2 regions of the Alteromonas sp. 38 genome follow, and region 2 is predicted to be linked to the other one. Evidence: predicted binding sites of a transcription regulator. Region 2 holds the regulator's gene; the other holds the start of a gene.
What was found. Region 2 encodes FliA, which starts transcription of late flagellar genes. Its sites were predicted from a motif close to CTAAAGNTNNNNNNNNNNNNGCCGATA; they were not measured.

Region 1 (3,425 bases), 160 kb from region 2:
GGGATTGCCGTGGTGTTGCATGACATACATTTAGAAACAGTAACCAACGTTGAGCAGGTATTTCCTGAGCGAGCGCGTAAAGATGGTCGCTTTTACGCTTTAGACTTCACGCTAGATGAGCTTCGCACCCTGCAAGTACATGAACGAGCCAACAACAAAGGCGAGCAAGTTTTCACAACACGTTATACGGGGAATACGGCGAACTTTACCGTAGCAACCTTGGATGAACATTACGAGCTTATCACTCAACTCAATCGAGAGTTCGAAACCGATGTAGGGGTTTATACGGAAGTAAAGTCACCAGCGTGGCATACCGAACAAGGCGTAGATGCAAGCCAAATTGTAATTGCCTCCCTAACTCGCTTTAATCTTGCCAGTAAAAACGCCAACAGTTACTTGCAGTGTTTCGACTTCAATGAAATAAAGCGCATTAGAAACGAACTAAACTATGCGGGCAAAGTGGTCATGCTAATCGGTGAGAACAGCTGGGCGGAATCAACCACAGACTACGGTTGGATAAAAAGTGAAGCCGGCATGAAAGCAGTAGCTAAATATGCCGATGGTTTAGGCCCTTGGTTAGGGCAACTACTAGATCCGCAAGCGATGAAAGCGGGTAAACTGGTGCCGGCACCTTGGCTTGAACATGCCCATTCAGAAGGTTTCGTTATTCATCCATACACTTTTCGTGAAGATGCTCTGCCGCCAGGCATGACAGCAGAACAGCTTCTCTCTACCCTGAAACACGTGGTGAACGTAGACGGCGTATTTACCGACCATGTGCCACCAGTCAAAGCGTGGCTTGAGGCACAAGGCGAGTAGCAATAATAAATTAAGCTATTATACAACACACAAAAAAAGCGGCTAATAGCCGCTTTTTATATTCGAATCACAAAATAAATTTTCAATTCAGTCACTGAGTCAATCACTAGGATTTAGATAACCGTACCACTACCCTTCTATTTTGTGCTCTTGATTCGCGGGTATTGTTATTCGCGATATGACGCTTCTCGCCGTGCCCCGTAAGTTGAATTCTGTCATCGGGCACACCAATAGTAGTTAAGTAGCTTTTTACTTCATTGGCTCGGCGTATAGATAGTTGTTCGTTGTTCCATCGCCCGCCATAACTGTCGGTATAGCCATCAAGCAAAACTAACTCTAAGTCACTATCCTCTTTTAGGTATTCCCCAATCATTGTTAGGCGCTTTTGCGAATACTTAGTCAGTTCGGTACTGTTTTTCTGATACGACAACACCGTGTAGGCAATATCGTCGAAATTATAAGGCAATAAATTAGACACACACTCAACGAAGTCTCGATACACCAACGAGAAATTACTGGCGTTTAATGCAACGCTCACTTTATCGTATTCGTTGTACCAGTCTTGATAATAAATGGTGGGCCAGAAGCCTTTCTCAAGTTCACTTAACATAGTCCATGCGGCGTCTTGTGGAAGGTCACCATTATATTGCGTTCGCAATGTCATATCGGCGATAGTTTTAGGCGCAACACCCGGCATCCACTTTGGCGGTACAGAATAGACAGCAGCCACATCGAAGCGATTAGGCAATAAGTGCATATCTAGCTCGAATTCCATATTAAGCCGTTTTGAAGCCACGCTAGTAAACATGGCATCGCCGTACCCTGGTAAAGGATGGTTCAAGGTACATTGCAAACGCGATGCATCAACCACTTCCCAGTTCGACGTTTCTACCGTAGCCGAATACTGACGCATAGCACCGCTTGCGACCGTAGTAAAAAACAACGGAATAAGTAAACCGAATTTACGCTTCACAACTATACCCACTCAACTGATAAACCATACCTAACGAAAAGGCGCTTACAGAATATATCGTCCTTAGTGTAGAAAAGTTTAGCCTTCTATTCCATCAATTATACATTGAATTGCAGCTTCCATAGCCCGTCATTTAGTCCATCAACGAAATTCAGGCTGGATACCGTGTGTTATCCTTGCCATAATCGCTCCACTTTCCGTAGCATTTTTATATTGATACAGCCGTGTTACGTAACCAAAAAACCTGCTAAGAGAAACTATGTCTGAGTTGCACCATTCCCTTCCTCATCGTTTTAGAGGCTACTTTCCTGTTGTTATTGACGTCGAAACCGCTGGTTTTAATTCTGGAACCGACGCCTTACTTGAAATCGCTGCCGTCACGGTAAAAATGGAAGAAGATGGGCTAATTTATCCTGACCAAACTTTTCATTACCATGTCGACCCTTTTGAAGGGGCCAACTTAGAGCCCGCAGCGCTAGAGTTTAACGGTATTGACCCTCACTGTGCTCTGCGCGGAGCCATTGAAGAAAGTGAAGCGATGAAGTCACTGTGCAAAGGCATTCGTAAAGCGCAAAAAGATGCGGATTGCCAGCGCTCGGTGATTGTGGCGCATAACGCCACCTTCGATCAAAGTTTCGTGAACGCAGCCATAGCCCGCTGCAACATTAAGCGCACGCCTTTCCACCCATTTGTATCATTTGATACCACCAGCCTTGCAGGTTTAACATTAGGCCAAACCGTATTGGTTAAAGCCTGCCGAGCGGCAGGTATCGAGTTTGATCAAAAAGAAGCCCACAGCGCATTATATGATGCGCAAAAAACCACAGAGCTATTTTGCTTTATGGTAAATCGCTATAAAGCACTGGGCGGCTGGCCCTTGGCAGATCAACCCGCCAATCCTGATCAGCCTTGCTGATAAGCAATATCTAAAATGGAGGCTTAGCGGCAAACCCATTTCATCAAAATCGATTTGATAGAAATAAAAAACAGCGCCGAATGGCGCTGTTTTAGTATTAGGTAGACGCATTTGCGAAACGCTTAGCATGTTTTTTTACATACTTAATATAGTTGCGTTCGGCACAGCGTTAATTATTATAACTTGTCAGCTTCTGCTGCAAGGTACTTAGCCACGCCTTCCGGTGATGCATCCATACCAGCTTTACCTTGTGTCCAACCCGCAGGGCAAACTTCGCCATGATCTTGATGGAATGCTAGCGCATCAACCATACGAAGCATTTCGTCTACGTTGCGGCCTAGCGGAAGGTCGTTAATCACTTGGTGACGTACAAGGCCTTCTTCATCAATCAGGAAAGAGCCACGAAATGCCACGCCATCTTCAGGGTGCTCTACATCATACGCCTGGCAGATTTCATGTTTTACGTCGGCCACCAAGGTGTATTGTACTGGGCCAATACCCCCTTCGTTTACTGGCGTATTTCGCCATGCATTGTGAGAAAACTGTGAATCGATAGAAACACCAATCACTTCTACGCCACGCTTTTTGAATTCTTCAAAACGCTTATCAAAAGCAATCAGTTCAGAAGGGCAAACAAAGGTAAAATCTAGCGGATAGAAAAATAGTACCGTTTTTTTACCTTTAATGGTTTCAGATAGTGAAAATGAGTCAACTATT
Region 2 (3,425 bases):
GAGTCAATCACTGGCAGAGCAACTAATTAGTTACACGCCGTCGCATTACAACGAGCGTGACGCTTGGGTTTATCTTTTAAACCTATTGGCTAATCGCATTAATGTGACAGGTAACGATATACTTACGCAAAAGGGCGCAGTTGCGTTAGTGGGTCCTACCGGAACAGGTAAAACCACCACAGTCGCTAAATTAGCTGCTCGCTATGCACAGAAATATGGTGCTGACTCCGTTGCCATGATTACGATAGATACCTATCGTATTGCAGCGTTTGAGCAATTAGCCACATATGGAAAAATTATTGGCTGCACAGTGCGTAAAGCACAAAGTAGTGAAGAATTATCAGATTTATTGTTTCAATTACGCCATAAGAGACTAGTGTTAATTGATACGGCAGGCTTTAGTCAGCGAGATAGTCGATTAATTAAACAGATAAATCAATTTGATAACGGTCAAATGCAGCCAGTGAAAAAATACCTAGTAGCGCAAGCGAATACCCAATATGCTGCGTTACAACGTATTATAGATGCGTACGAAGGGGTGGAACTTAGCGGTTGTATCTTTACAAAGCTTGATGAGTGCTACTCTCTAGGCGAAGTGCTTAGCGCAGCGGTGGAGTACCAGTTACCTGTCAGTTATGTAACAGATGGACAGAAAGTTCCTGAAGACATTAAGATTGCAGAAGCAAAATCTTTAGTATCTGCTGCTGCAAAGCTTTATAAAAAGTACGGTTTGAATCATACTACTAGTAACAATGTGGTTAAAACAGCACGAGCAGTATGATTGATGATCAAGCGAGTAGCTTACGAAAAATGAAGCAATCACGATTAATCAAAGTTATCGCCGTCACCGGAGGTAAAGGTGGCGTTGGTAAAACAAATATTACGCTAAACACGGCTATTGCTATGGCAAAGCAGGGAAAGCGGGTAATGGTATTGGATGCAGACTTAGGTCTGGCCAATGTGGATGTAATGCTAGGATTGCGAGTAGAGAAAAACCTCTCCCACGTATTATCTGGTGAGTGTACCTTGGACGATGTTCTCGTTACGGGCCCTCACGGTATAAAAATAGCACCAGCCACATCAGGTTCTCAATCAATGGCAGAGCTATCACCAACGCAGCATGCAGGGCTTATTAGAGCTTTCAGCGAATTGCGTTCGCCCATTGATGTGCTTATCGTCGATACCGCAGCAGGTATCTCCGATATGGTGCTAAGTTTCTCCAAAGCCTCTCAAGATATTATGGTGGTAGTGTGCGATGAGCCTACTTCACTCACCGATGCCTATGCGTTAATTAAAATTCTTAACAGAGAGCACGGTGTCTTTCGCTTCAAAGTGGTCGCCAATATGGTCCGCGATGTTAGAGAAGGGCAGGAACTCTTCAGCAAACTATCGAAAGTAACAGGGCGATTTTTGGATGTTGCGCTAGAATTGGTGGCAACGGTTCCTTTTGACGAGAACATACGACGAGCGGTACGTAAGCAAACGTCAATTGTAGATGCTTATCCAAGTTCTCCTGCGGCAGTGGCGATTAGCCAGCTAGCAGCCAAAGCAGCATCTTGGCCTATTCCTGCGCAACCAGGAGGTCACTTAGAGTTTTTTATTGAACAACTAATAGCAGATAAAGCAGTAGGAAGTCAGCGTTGAATAGCAAAGCAGCCGCTTATCAACAGCAAACGGACAAGTCACAGTTAGTTGAGCGTCACGCTTCGCTGGTGAAGCGAATAGCACACCACTTAATGGCGAGACTGCCAGCCAGTGTACTTGTCGACGATTTAATCCAATCCGGTATGATTGGACTGCTAGAAGCTGCACGAAATTTTGACGGTTCCAAAGGCGCAAGCTTCGAAACCTTTGCGGGTATACGTATTCGTGGCGCGATGCTTGATGAAATCAGAAAAGGTGATTGGACACCTCGTTCCGTGCACAAAAACGGACGAGCCATTACCGAAGCAATCTCTCAAGTTGAAGGTGAAACTGGTCGTGACGCGCGAGATGTTGATATTGCAGCTAAAATGAATGTAAGCATGCAAGATTATCATCAAATGCTTAACGAAGTGAATGCCGGTAAATTGGTGGGGATCGAAGATTTAGGGGTTTCTGAAGATGTTATTTCTACAGAAAAAAACCGAGGTAGCGACGCGCCGTTAGAAGATTTGATGCAAGGGGCTTTCCAAAAAGCGCTAGCACATGCTATTACTACATTACCCGAACGGGAAGCGATTGTACTTTCTTTATACTATGATGAAGAACTGAACCTTAGAGAAATTGGCGAAGTTCTTGATGTTAGTGAATCGCGAGTGAGCCAAATTCATAGTCAGGCCATGTTAAAACTCAAATCACGAATGAAATCGTGGCAAGTTGACGAAGAATAGAAATTAATAACAATTAACCCCTCATTGGAGGCTATTTTGGATAAAAGTATGAAAATTCTCGTGGTTGACGATTTTTCTACCATGAGACGTATCATAAAGAACCTGCTAAAAGATTTGGGTTTTGCCAATATCCAGGAAGCGGACGACGGTAACACCGCGCTACCTATGCTACAACAAGGTGATTTTGACTTTGTTGTAACAGATTGGAATATGCCAGGTATGCAAGGTATCGATTTATTACGCGCTATACGTGCAGATGATAAGTTGAAACACCTACCGGTTCTTATGGTGACAGCAGAAGCGAAGAAAGAACAAATCGTTGCCGCAGCGCAAGCTGGTGTGAATGGTTATGTTGTTAAACCTTTCACTGCCGCTACGTTGAAAGAAAAATTAGATAAAATCTTCGAACGTTTAGGTTGATCCAGACGCTCACCAGAGAAATGAGGTTTACTGGATGTCGACAAATGAAAGTGTCTCTATAACGCTCGAAGAAGCCAAAAAATTGGTAGCGTATCTTGAAGAGGGCGATAACGCATCAGCGAACGCTGTCTTAGAAGCTGTTTCGATGAAAGAGTCCATTGAGCTCTTTGCTGAAGTTGGTAAATTAACGCGTCAACTTCATGACTCGTTAAATAACTTCCAAATCGATGAACGTATTAAAAATTTAACCGTTGATGACATTCCTGATGCGCAAACGCGACTCATGTACGTTATCGAAGAAACGGAAAAAGCTGCCAATACCACCATGGATGCAGTTGAAGAGAGTATGCCAATTGCTGAAGTGCTCTCTACCCGCATCGAGAAAATCATGCCGGAGTGGAAAAAACTGATGAATCGTCAACTTGAGTTGGGTGAATTCAAAGTTTTATGTGCAGATTTAGACGAATTGCTAGAAGACGGATCGAAACAATCGGCTAAGCTTACATCATTGCTTACCGAAGTGTTAATGGCACAAGGTTACCAAGATCTTACCGGTCAAGTTATTCGCAGAGTGATTGAACTCGTAAAAGAAGTGGAAGATAGCTTAGTTAATATGCTTACGATGTTCGGTGA

Region 1: FLAVO9R_RS05785 (flagellar protein MotY) is a predicted target of FliA. The motif match lies at 1,848-1,874, and genes of this name have one in related genera.

The regions. Positions count from the first base shown of each region.
Region 1 covers NZ_LR733300.1:1,353,532-1,356,956, reverse strand. Annotated here, with positions in the region: gene glpQ (glycerophosphodiester phosphodiesterase) at 1-819, shown strand, start outside; gene FLAVO9R_RS05785 (flagellar protein MotY) at 926-1,732, opposite strand; gene rnt (ribonuclease T) at 2,052-2,708, shown strand; gene FLAVO9R_RS05775 (peroxiredoxin) at 2,885-3,425, opposite strand, start outside.
Region 2 covers NZ_LR733300.1:1,193,112-1,196,536, forward strand. Annotated here, with positions in the region: gene flhF (flagellar biosynthesis protein FlhF) at 1-781, shown strand, start outside; gene FLAVO9R_RS05095 (MinD/ParA family protein) at 778-1,644, shown strand; gene FLAVO9R_RS05100 (RNA polymerase sigma factor FliA) at 1,641-2,372, shown strand; gene cheY (chemotaxis response regulator CheY) at 2,409-2,792, shown strand; gene FLAVO9R_RS05110 (protein phosphatase CheZ) at 2,827-3,425, shown strand, end outside.